Regions from separate parts of the Lactiplantibacillus sp. 30.2.29 genome, predicted to be linked through region 1. Evidence: riboswitches for the same ligand, from Rfam matches in the RefSeq annotation. Region 1 holds a riboswitch; the other holds the start of a gene.

The links. A riboswitch is a leader RNA that binds a small molecule or an ion and turns the genes downstream of it on or off. The one in region 1 is predicted to bind preQ1.
Region 2: another riboswitch for preQ1. It lies ahead of KGF65_RS05855 (QueT transporter family protein); the one in region 1 lies ahead of KGF65_RS10350 (nucleoside hydrolase).

What each region holds. Positions count from the first base shown of each region.
Region 1 covers NZ_JAGYGU010000016.1:65,389-71,825, reverse strand. The annotation lists gene KGF65_RS10370 (DUF1440 domain-containing protein) at 1-117, opposite strand, end outside; gene KGF65_RS10365 (ABC transporter permease) at 289-1,356, shown strand; gene KGF65_RS10360 (ABC transporter ATP-binding protein) at 1,372-2,049, shown strand; gene KGF65_RS10355 (ECF transporter S component) at 3,033-3,584, opposite strand; gene KGF65_RS10350 (nucleoside hydrolase) at 3,572-4,561, opposite strand; PreQ1 riboswitch class I at 4,582-4,626, opposite strand; gene KGF65_RS10345 (dihydrofolate reductase family protein) at 4,882-5,421, shown strand; gene KGF65_RS10340 (cation:proton antiporter) at 5,521-6,437, opposite strand, start outside.
Region 2 covers NZ_JAGYGU010000008.1:23,166-29,602, reverse strand. The annotation lists gene argJ (bifunctional glutamate N-acetyltransferase/amino-acid acetyltransferase ArgJ) at 1-120, shown strand, start outside; gene argB (acetylglutamate kinase) at 139-885, shown strand; gene KGF65_RS05865 (acetylornithine transaminase) at 882-2,039, shown strand; gene argF (ornithine carbamoyltransferase) at 2,044-3,066, shown strand; PreQ1 riboswitch class I at 3,123-3,167, shown strand; gene KGF65_RS05855 (QueT transporter family protein) at 3,176-3,682, shown strand; gene KGF65_RS05850 (peptide ABC transporter substrate-binding protein) at 4,726-6,348, opposite strand; gene KGF65_RS05845 (proline iminopeptidase-family hydrolase) at 6,364-6,437, opposite strand, start outside.

The DNA of each region.
Region 1 (6,437 bases):
TTCAGGCGTGCGTGGCGGTAACACATTCTCCCACCCTAACTTAACTAGACCAGAGATAATGCCACCAGTAACCCCTGCAATCACGGCGGCCCGGTGGTTAAACTGCTTCTTGACCATTAATAATTACCTGCCTCTCTATTCAATAAGTTAATCATACCAGCCTTTGGAACCATTTCGAAATGATTTATCTTCTGTTTTGAATAAAAAGTTTGCTTTTTAGGGAATCAGCGTGCTAAGATAAAACCATTCATTTATCACTTGATAAACGAAATTAAGGGAGGAATCGCAATGTATTTAGGATTAAAAGAAATGGGGCATGAAAAGCTGCGCTACGGCTTACTCAGTGGCGTTTTGTTACTGATTGCCCTCGTCGTCTTCATGCTGGCGGGACTGGCAAATGGCCTTTCCAACGGTAACCGTCAAGCGGTCGACCAGTGGCATGCTCAGACCGTGTACTTGAATAAAGACGCGAACCAGACCCTCTCTGCGTCCCAGCTTAAGTTGGCGGATCAAAAGCACCTGACCGGCGATGATATCGCGCCACTAGCCAGTTTGTCCGGAACACTTCGGACCACCAACAACCGACTCAAGACAACTGCCAGTGCCTTTGGAACGACCCGCGACAGTTTCCTGATGCCTAAGGTCCTGACCGGCCATAAAATCAATGGTAAAAACCAACTACTGATTTCTGCCGCACTCAAGGATAAGGGCTACCACCTCGGGCAAAAAGTCCGCATTGGGACGACCGACCATTACGTCACAATCGTCGGAACCTTTAAAGCCAGCACTTACAGTATTGCACCAACCGTTTATACCGATGTTGCGACGCTAAACCGGCTCAAAGGCAATCCCGTGATGAGTGGTGACCAACAACCCGTCAATGCGTTCGTCACCAAGAAGAGTCACTTCAAGAACTCAAAACACGGCGACATGCAACGATTGAGCATCGCGACCTTCATTGAAAAACTGCCTGGCTACAGTGCGGAACAACTGACACTTAACACGATGATCTACTTCTTGTTCGTGATTGCTTTGGCCGTCATCGGGATTTTCATGTTCGTTTTGACCTTGCAAAAACAAGCCTTGTTCGGTGTCTTAAAGGTCCAAGGTATCGGAACCAAGCACATTTTAGCCGCCTTACTCACGCAAAGCGTTGCGATGGCCATCATTGGTATCGGGATTGGCTTATTGATAACGGTTGGTCTCGCCCAAATCATGCCGGCTGGTTTACCGTTCGCCATTGATTGGCCACAATTCGGTATCTACAGCATCGCGCTACTCTTAGCGGCCGTGGTCGGCGCCCTGCTTTCATGGCGGACCGTTGCTAAAATCGACCCAGTCGTCGCCATTGGATAAGGAGGAATCGTTAACATGACACAACCAGTCTTAGCTTTAAAAAATATCAATAAACAATTCGGTCACGGTCATACGGCAGTCAACGCCCTAACTGACGCCAACTTCGAAGTCAGTGCTGGACAATTTGTGGCCATCATCGGGCCATCCGGTTCCGGTAAGTCGACCTTCTTGACGATTGCGGCCGGCCTCCAAACGCCAACCAGCGGGCAAGTCGTTTTAAACGGCCAGCCACTGACCAATCAGACCGAGAAACAACGACTCGCCTACCGGTTTAACGAAATTGGCTTTATTCTGCAAAGCTCCAACCTGATTCCGTTTCTCACCGTCCGTGAGCAGTTCAAATTAGTCGACAAAATGGCAAAACGGAAGTTCAACCAATCAGGTACGGATGAATTACTAGCTGAATTAGCCTTAACTGAGGTCCGCAATGCTTACCCGAGTGACCTCTCCGGTGGTGAACGTCAACGGGTCGCCATCGCCCGCGCACTCTACAACGACCCCAGCGTTATCCTCGCCGACGAACCCACTGCCAGCTTGGATACCCCGCGTTCAATCGACGTGGTCAAACGCCTCGCCACTGAAGCCCACCAACACAACAAGGCGATCGTCATGGTGACCCATGACCAACGTCTCATTGACGACTGCGATGTGGTGTATCAGATTGAAGACGGTAAAATGAGCCGGCGCGATTAGTTGCCGTGCGCTCTTGAAAACCCGTTGTTCACTATGAACACCACATCCGATACTAAACGACGTCTCAATCTGAGGCGTCGTTTTTTGAATACAACGAATTTCATCTGCCTGTTTTTTACTGCCGTCGCTGTCCCAGTTCAATACCGTAAACTTCAATGGCAACTAGTCTTGAATTCAGTTGATAAAATTACCTAATACTTAGAAGAGATTGCCGAAAAAAACGCCAAATTCTCAACTCACCGTGGAGACATCGCCCAAAACCACAAAATCAGACCTCAAAGTGGAGATAAACACCCATTTTGAAGTCTGATTTCACTTTGGAGCGGTGAACGACAAATCAGTAATTTAATCTTTCAGCAGCCACGTTTAGAACTCAAGGTTTTGCTACGTCAAGCGACCAGAGAAAATTCTAACAACTTCAGTTAAGTCGCTCGTCTGATGGCACAAGCAAGAAAGCTTAGCTATCATTAGAAACTAGTCTTATAGTTGACTATCAAAATGACCGCGGCTAAGAATCAACGACTAATTCAATAAAAAGTCGAGTGCGCACACATCTGCCTTTCGAATACCATCCCGGCTGGAAGGTGTTTCTGACAATGCTCAGCGATGAAATTTCACTTAGCAAGCGTCTTTTGCTTGGTTAGTGAAAGACCAGTATTTAAGACGTGGGTTGTCGGCTTAAATCTGTGTCCATCGCGTTCCAGCGTTGTCAGAAATGCCTGGAAGCCGGTGTAGGACGAACAAAACGACAGCTTTACGCTAACTCGCTTTGTTTCCAGCGGTTCTTAGCTGGTAGCACTTGAGCTCCAAAAATAGCACAATTTAATCATATTTAATCCTAATTGATAACAGTCACGCTTTCAATGATGTCGGCACGGATTCTTCACTCGTAATATTGCCGTGCAAAAAAGCCAGCTCAAGTGAGGTCACCCGAACTGGCTGAAGATCATTTTTAGCGATTAATATTTTTATATCAAACGGCTCTAATTAGCTTGTGGTAATTTGTAGCGTAAGGCGCGATACACCAGCGCGACCACGTATACCGTAATAAAACGGTCGAGGTAATCAGTACCCACCTGAATCAAGAACACTGCCAGTGGTTTTGCCATTCCAGTCCCTAATAACAGTTGGACTAGCATGCTGGAACCTGACGACGTGATGCCTTGAAATAGGATCACGGTAATTGCCGTCGACAACAGTGTGCCGGGTAACGAGATGACCGCCGCTAACCACCAGTTAGACCACCATGTTCCCGGTTTGACCCGCCGGTAGAGCAGACCAGCGACTAGCCCCGTCACCAATTGAACTGGCATGAAAAATAGTGAGTATAAATCAGTCGTGGCACCGACGATCACACCCGTCGCACCACCAGCCAGCATCCCACCGAGTGGCCCAAAGACCGCCGCAGCGAGGACCGTGCCAATCGAATCAAGGTAAATCGGTAATTTTAGCATCAGTGCAATGTTACTCCCGACGAAGTTCAAAGCGATGCACAGCGCTAGTAAGGTAATCGTCCGCGTCTTTATTTTTCGCATGGCGTCACCAATTGGTTCAGGACTTGGGTCAAATCAGGCTCGGTCGCCCCGAATACAGTCGTCAGGAATAACCGCCAGAATGCTGGGACATCAACATCCGTCATAATTTCACTATTAGCCGGCGTGTGCCAGAAGTCATGGTCATCGACAATCGACTGACCGCGGGCAACCCCCGTCGTCGCCACCGTCGTATAACTTTCGAAGCCCGCTAAAATGGCCGGGTCAATCATCGCAGCCACGGCTAACGGATCATTGATGACGCAGCCAATCACCCGTTCGTACTGCCAGTGGAAATCAAAATAGAACTTGGTGATTTTTTCGACAAAGGATCCTAGCTCAGGATTGATGTCTTTAATATACGTCAACAAACTCGGCGTTAAGACGATTTTTCGCGTGACATCTAAGCCGACCATTTGAATCGGGACCGGCATTAAATCAAAGACGACTTTGGCCGCATCCGGATCACACCAGAAATTATATTCTGCCACTGGTGAACAATTGCCATGACTGCGATAACTGCCGCCCATCAAGGTAAACTGTTCGACTTGTTCAAATAGTTGCGGGTCACGCTGTAGTACCGTGGCAATATTGGTCAGTGGTCCCAATGCCAGAATTGACGTGGTCGGTGCTTCGGTCAGTGTATCCACAATAAAGGAAACGGCATCCTGAATCGGCCGAACCGCTGTGACTTCCGGAATCTGGCTATTCCCGAGGCCATCATCACCGTGCGTGTCTTGTGCACTGGTGTACGGCACTTCCAGTGGACGGTTGGCGCCTAAGTAGACCGGAATATCCAATCGGTCTGCCAAATCTAAAATTTTGAGGGCGTTTTCTGCCCCGATGTGGGTGGGCACGTTCCCACAAACGATCGTAATCCCAATCACATTAAGTGCCGGTGATTTTAATGCCAGTAATAAAGCTAAACTGTCATCGATTCCGGGATCGCAATCAATAATAACGTTACGAGTTGCATTCATTCTCCTACCTCCGATTACTGAAGTTCTTGGTTTTTTATTCTGGGCAGTTTACGAACCAGACCAGCAGATTGCAAACAATCATGCTGAATTGTATGAAATGCTAGTCCAATTATAGCGGAGACGACCGTAATTGGAAACCACCAAAACAGTACTGTTCACGACATTCAAGTGGTTAGAACGTTTCGCCGGTGCTTGTGCCATTTTCCGCGCCACCCACTCGTCCATTAATTATGCAACTGAACTTTTACCGGAGTTCAGTAAGTGTAGCGCTGGAAAACATGGTACAATGTGACTACTAAAGATAAAGTAGGTGTCGAATCATGCGTAAAGTTCAGTTTTATGGGGCCATTTCAATTGACGGTTACCTTGCGACTAAAGATAATCGTCTCGACTGGTTATTCCAGACGCCCGGCGCTAACGATGCCCCTACCGAAGCGTTCATGCAGCAAGTTGATACGGCCATTATGGGTCGCCATACTTACGAGTACACGATAGAACAAACGACCGATCAGCTCATCAATCCTTACAATCCAGCGACTCGCAACATTGTGATGACGAGCCAGCCGCAACCAGGTGACGAGCGCACGCAATTCACCAACAGCCCGGTTGCAGACATTGTTCAAGACCTCCGACTAGCGCCCGGTCGTAACATCTGGATCGTTGGTGGCGCCGGCGTCTTAATGCCACTACTCGCCGCGGACCTGATTGACGACCTCTACATTCAAATCGCACCGATCATCCTCGGCACTGGCATTCCACTGTTCACTGCCGTGGCGCATCAGCAACGTTTTGAACTGGTCGCGACCAACCACTATGACCAACTCGCTGAAGTCCATTTTCAACGACTGCCAACTGAATAGCATGCAAAAGACCGATTTGGCAATCATCGCCAAACCGGTCTTTTCTTCAAATCCATTTGTATCAATTAACGGCTAATCGGATAACGACTGACCACAGACTCAAGCAGCTGCCTGCCGTTTAACTGCCCCACGCAGGAGCAACGGGGCAATCAAGGTTGTCAGAATAATTGCCGTGATAACTGCCGAATACCGGTCAGCTGACAACAACTTTCCTTGATACCCAATCTGCGCAATAATCAGCGCCATTTCACCCCGCGAGACCATCCCGGCCCCGATTTCATACCCACTCAACCAGTTGAAGCCGGCTAAACGTGCACCAATTCCGGCCCCGAGTAATTTCGTGATGATTGCCGCAATCGTAATCACGACAATGAACCAGAAATCGCTCAAGAAGCCTTTAAATGACATGTTCAAGCCGATGCTGACGAAGAAGACGGGGATGAAGACCGCATTCCCAATCGGCTGGATATGGTCATCAATGACCTCGTGATAATCGGTCTGACCAACTGCAATACCAGCGAAAAATGCCCCAATCACGGCACTCAGGCCAATCATATCGGCTAAATAAGAGAGGCCAAAACAAATCACCAGCGACATCAGCGTAATCGACGTCGGCACTAATAGTGCATTCCCGACCGCCATCAAGTGTGGCACGACCCATTTGACCACGAAGAACAAGGCAATGAAGAACGCCAGCTGAATCGCTAACGACAACCCCAGATTCGTCGAGGCGTGACTCCCTCCACCGCTGACTTCACTACCGAATAGGCTAATCATCAGACTTAAAATCAGCACGGCCAGTACGTCATCCACGACGGCCGCACCCAAAATCGTGGTGCCTTCCTTACCATCGAGTGCGCCAAGTTCTTTCAACACGGCCACAGAAATGGAAACCGACGTCGCCGCAAAGGTCACGCCCAAAAACAAACTTTCAGTGGCATTCAAATGAAACATCTGACTGCACCAATCAATGACGCCGACGGGCAAAATCACCCCCAGCACGGCGACTAACAGGC
Region 2 (6,437 bases), on a different contig from region 1:
TTGCATGACAGTCAAATCATGATTGACGTCGATTTGCACCATGGCACGGCCAGTGGACAGGCGTGGGGCTGTGACCTGACTTACAACTATGTCAAAATCAACGCCAGCTACCATACTTAAACGGAGGTCTGTCACATGATGCAAAAGTTAATCGTAATTAAAATTGGCGGGCAGGCGATCCACCAACTACAACCAACGTTTTTTACCCAGTTACAGCACTGGCGCGACCAAGATTATCAACTACTGATCGTACATGGCGGCGGCCCAATGATTACGCAGCTGACGGATGAATTGGCCCTGCCAGTCAAAAAAGTCAACGGCTTACGCGTCACGGATGCCGCTACCCTTAATTTGACCAAACTAGCGCTGTTAGGGGATGCGCAACCCGCATTGCTGAGCCAACTCAGTCAACATGGACTACCAGTACTTGGACTGAATGCTGCCGACAATCAATTGTTGACGGGGGAACTCGTCGATTACCAACAGTTGGGCTATGTTGGCCGCATCACGGCAGTCGACGACAACCAGCTCAGTCATCTGTTGGCTCACCACATTGGCGTTTTGGCACCTCTGGCCCTTACAGAAAATGGGCAATGGTTGAATGTTAATGCCGATATGGCGGCGACGGTTCTAGCACAACAGTTACACGCAGAAAAATTAGTCTTGTTGACGGATGTTCCCGGCATCATGCACCATGGCAATTTGATGACGTCACTTTCGCCTCATCAGGCCCAGCGATTGATTCAAACGGCCGTTATCACGGCGGGCATGCAACCCAAAGTACGGGCGGCAATCGCCGCAATTCAGACCGGTGTCAAGCAGGCAGTCATTACGAATGCCATTGATCGTCCCGGTACAGCAATTATTCAGGAGGTGGCCGTATGACCATGCAACACGTTTTTCCAACTTACCAACGGTTCCCATTTGTGATTGAAGACGGTCAAGGCGTTCACTTGACGGACAATCACGGCAACACATACTTAGATTTCACGGCCGGTATCGGGGTCTGTAACTTTGGCTACCATCAACCCCAGATTCAACAAGCGGTCGCTGAGCAATTGACGCATATCTGGCATACGCCAAATCTCTATGAAAATGACTTGCAGGACCAAGTCGCCGGCTTATTGACCCACGGTGAAGACCGGTTGGTGTATTTTGCCAATTCCGGGACCGAGGCCAACGAAGCGGCGCTCAAACTCGCCCGCAAATATACGGGTAAGACTAATATCTTAGCCTTCCAACATTCCTTTCACGGCCGGACTTATGGTGCGATGTCGATGACGGGCAATCCCCACATTCAAGCCGGTTACGCGCCATTGGTCCCAGGAATTAGTTTTGCCCCTTACAACGATGAGGCGGCACTAGCACAAATCACTCCGGACTTAGCAGCGGTCATTCTAGAAGTCGTCCAAGGTGAGGGTGGCGTCTACACGGGTGAACAAGCCTGGTTACAACACGTTAATGCGAAATGTCAGGCAACCGGCGTCTTACTGATTATTGATGAAGTTCAGACGGGCATCGGCCGGACCGGTTACCGGATGGCGTATGAAGGCTACGGCCTGGACCCCGACATTTATACGGTTGCGAAGGGGTTAGCAAACGGGATTCCGGTTGGCGCAATGGTTGGCCGCAAGCAATTCGCGAGCGCGTTTGGTCCGGGTAGCCATGGCTCGACTTTTGCGGGCAACGCCCTCGCAATGGCGGCCGCAAACAGTGTTTTGACGCAATTGACCCCCGAGTTGTTAGCGGAAGTTCGTGACCACGCCGCAACCTTGTGGCACGCGCTTGAGACTCAGGTGGCCCCATTACCAGCCGTCAAACAATTGACGGGTAAAGGTTTGATGGTCGGGATTCATTTGGACGAGCAGCTGCCCGTCAGCCAGGTCATCACCCAATTACAAGCAGCCGGGTTATTGACACTATCGGCTGGGGATAATACGTTACGCCTATTGCCACCGATCGTGATGCAACCCGACGACTTATTAGCCGGAGTTGCCACGATTACGCAAGTCTTATCAGCTTTAACGACGGAGGTTTAAACCCATGAATAATCATTTTCAAGGTCAGTCATTTTTAAAAGAAATCGACTTTACACCCGCAGAATTGACCTATCTGATCGATTTTGCGAGCCATTTAAAAGCGCTCAAAGCCCAACATATTCCGCATCCTTATTTACAAGGTAAGAATATCGCGTTGCTCTTTGAGAAGACTTCGACACGGACGCGCTCGGCTTTTACGGTCGCAGCTAATGACCTGGGCGCGCATCCTGAATTTCTCGGTAAAAACGATATTCAGTTTGGCACTAAGGAATCGGTCGTTGATACGGCCAAAGTGCTCGGCTCAATGTATGACGGCATCGAGTTTCGGGGCTTCAAACAGGCTACTGTCGAGGACTTAGCGCAATATAGCGGCGTACCGGTATGGAACGGTCTAACGGATGACTGGCATCCGACCCAGATTTTAGCCGACTTTTTAACGCTCAAAGAACACTTCGGACATTTAAAAGGACTGACACTAGCGTACGTTGGTGACGGCCGCAATAATATGGCCAACAGTTTGTTAGTCGCTGGTGCCATGCTCGGTATCAATATGGCAATCGGCGCACCCGCAGCACTCCAGCCGGATGCCCACGTGACCGCGTTAGCACAACAGTATGCGCAAGCCGCCGGAAGCACCGTCGTGATCACGGCCGACCCGCAGCAGGCCGTGGCCCAAGCAGATGCCTTGTATACGGATGTCTGGGTCTCCATGGGTGAACAGGTCGATTATGGCGCACGAATCAAACAACTCTTGCCATTTCAAATTAACGCCGACCTGCTAGCGGCAACTGGCAAGGACACGACCATCGTCATGCACTGTTTACCAGCACTCCATGACCATCAGACTGATCTCGGTGCCAAACTCGGTGAACAATACCAGCTTGCGGCGTTTGAAATCACCGACGACGTCTTCCAAAGCAAGCAATCGGTCGTCTTCGAGGAGGCCGCCAACCGAATGCCCGCAATCAAGGCAGTCATGGCCGCAACTTTGGGCGATCTATTTATTCCCGACAGCATTTTTGCCTAGCTGGCTTGCGGGAAAGCTGAGGGCGTGCTACGATAATATTCGCTTTGTTTCATAATTAATACGTGGTTCGTAACCATCCCACGTTAAAAAACTAGGAGGAATCAAGCGGATGACGCAATCCAAAATTCGACCATGGATCATTAATGCCCTGGTCGCTGCAATGTATGTCGTACTATGTCTCGGTCCCGCAGCCTTCAGTCTGGCCTCGGGTGCCATCCAATTTCGGGTCTCAGAAGGCCTGAATCATTTGGCAGTCTTCAATCGCAAGTATATTTGGGGCATCGTTGCCGGGGTGATTTTATTCGACGCCTTTGGCCCAGGTGCCAGCCTACTTAACGTCTTATTCGGTGGCGGCCAATCCTTACTGGCCTTACTGATTTTGACTTGGCTCGCGCCTAAGTTGAAGACGGTGTGGCAGCGGATGTTACTGAACATCTTCCTCTTCACCGTCTCGATGTTCATGATTGCCATCATGATCACCATGATGAGCAGCGGCGTCGCATTCTGGCCAACGTACCTTACGACCGCATTATCCGAATTAATTATCATGAGTATTACCGCACCAATTATGTATAGCTTAGATCGCATCTTACACTTTAGTGACCGGATCCAATAGGTTAACTCGTGTCTAGATGACCTAAAAGACCGTTACAATACCGATTCATGTCGGTGATTGTAACGGTCTTTTTGAGTTGGATTGAGGATTGGAGCAAGGGCAACGTCGAAATCAAAGTCAAAATCAAAGTCAAAAGCGGCCAGCTGTGACCCGCTGGAAACGAGGCGAGTTAGCGTAAACCTGATTTGATAGTCGCGTCCTACACCGGCCTCCAGGAATTTCTGACAATGCTGGAACGCGATGGACACAGATTTAAGCCGACAAGCCCACGTCTTAAATACTGGTCTTCCACTAACCAAGCACAAAACGCTTGCTAAGTGGAATTTTATCGCTGAGCATTGTCAGAAACACCTTCCGGCCGGGGATCCTATTCGAAAGGCTGACGTGTGCGGACCTAACTTTTGATGAACTAGTCGTTGATTCTTAGTAACGAGTCATTTAGCATCAAACTCTAAGGTTAGTCTGAAGCGATCCCTAAGCTGTCATACGCTTCTTTCGATTTGATCAACCGTCAATATTACTGAACATTGTTGGTATTTTCCTTTTCGACTGAGATGGCCAAGTCCGAGATTTTACATGATTGGCGATGCTATCAGCTAGCCTCAAGACTGATTTTTTGTTGGGACTAGTTGATAATATTCATCCATTTTCTCAGTATTTAACTGTCATAATCATTAGCGATGCTGATTTAAAGTCTGTTTGAAGGAACAGTCTCCCAATATTCAGTGGACAATTGTGCTAAATTAAGTGGTTGCTCATCCGCCATTCGAGCGGGTTCCCGACTGGAGGGGCTGGCGGACAATGCTCAAGGGCGAAATTCTTCTTGTCCGGGTGGTCTTCCCGGGCTAGAAGAAGACTCGTATTTGAAATTGCGCAGTGGTCTTCTGCGTGAGTTCAAATCGATGTCCGCCCTGTTCCAGCGTTGTCAGCCGGCCCCGGAAGTCGGAATAAGGCGCGCATCGGCTGACGAACAGGACGCCAACTTGTCATGATTTAACCATGAATCATGACAAGTTAACTAGCACAATGCGTTACTTAAACAATTATTTGAAATACGCCCGAGTATAGTCGTTCTCGCCAACGGAATGGTAGCTTACGCCTTTCAAATTGGAATTAACGAGATGACTTTCCGTCATGTTATACAGTGGCACCACCGCAGCGGTTTGGTTCAGCCGATTAGCAGCCGTTCGCATGTTTTTCCAGTAAGCAGTTGTGTTCGTTGCATTTTGATTGTGCGCGGCACTAATTTGTTGGTTGAAGACGGTATCGTCATAGTGACCGTAGTTTTGCGGGTTGTTCTTAGTTAGGATGTCGAAGAACGAGACTGGGTCCGCGTAGTCCGCTAGCCACAGCGTATAAGTCATATCATAATTGCCAGAGGTGACGGCATCTCCGGATGACTTGGACGGCACCGCTGAAACGGTAACTTTGGCATTGTTTAAATGCTGCTTGACCGCTGCCTGAACGAATTGGTCAATGTTTTTGGCAACCGTCGTGTCATCGCTGACCAACTTCAAGGTGACTGAAGACCGGCCGAGTTGCTTCAATCCTTTGTTCCATAGGGCTTGGGCCTTCTTAACGTTATAGCGATAGCTACTCTGCGTTTCTGTACCAAAATCCTTGTTCGTGGTTGGGTCAGTCGTGAGACCAGGTGTCACGTAATTATAAGCAGGCGTCGAACCATCACTGAGCACGTTTTTCGTCAGCGTCTTCTTATTGAGTACGAGATTCAAGGCCTGCCGCAAGTACTTGTTATTGAGGGCCCGATTCTTCTGCATGTTCAAGCGTAAGTAATAAGTGCCGGCTTTGCTGACATGTTTGAGGTGACTATCATTTTGGACGCCTTGAGCCGTGACGCCGGTAACAGTCGCATCGTCTAGTTTACCTTGTGAAAATAGGTTGTGGGCAGTCGTTGAATCCTTGACGACCTGCATCGTCATCTTGTTGAGTTTGATTGATTGTTTGTCATAATAATATGTATTTTTTAGCAAATTCCAGGAATCGTTGGTGCCGTTCCAACCGCTAACTGTAAACGGACCATTATAAGCCATTTTAGCGCTGCTAGTGCCGTAATCCTTGCCATACTTGGAGACGACTTGATGGTCTTGCGGGAAGAACGCCGGCATCGTCAGCATTTTGCTAAGATAAGGCATCGCATGACTGAGTGTTACGCGTAAGGTGTGTTTGTTAACTGCGGTGACACCGAGCGTTTTGGTTGATTTGTGACCCGCTGAAATCTGGGCAGCATTCTTGATCCCTTCATAAATGTAACTATAGCCAGAAGTGGAAGTTGAACTGACCGACCGACGCCAAGCGGTGACGAAATCTGCAGCGGTAACGGGGTGACCGTTACTCCATTTAGCTGATTTCCTTAAATGGAACGTGTAGGTTTTACCGTGATTGGTAGGCTTAACGACTTTAGTTGCCATCGCACCTACGACTTGATTATGGGCATTCATCCGGTAGAGGCCTTCCATGGATTGTTGCAGCACGTTCCATTGGGTCAGCGTCGCGGTATTAGATGTGTCCAAGGAAGTCAGCTCCGTATCTTGCATTAAGTGTAACGTTTTTTGCGTGGTTGTCGTATTCGCATGGGCACGTCCGCAGGCGGCTAAGGGGGCGACTAATAACAAGCAACTCGCAATGACCATTGTCTTCATTTTCATATGCACACCTCCAAATTAATATGCCGTGAATTGGTCAGCTTCAACATCATGCAAATATTGATGCAAGTTGTGGAAGAACGCTGCCGGGT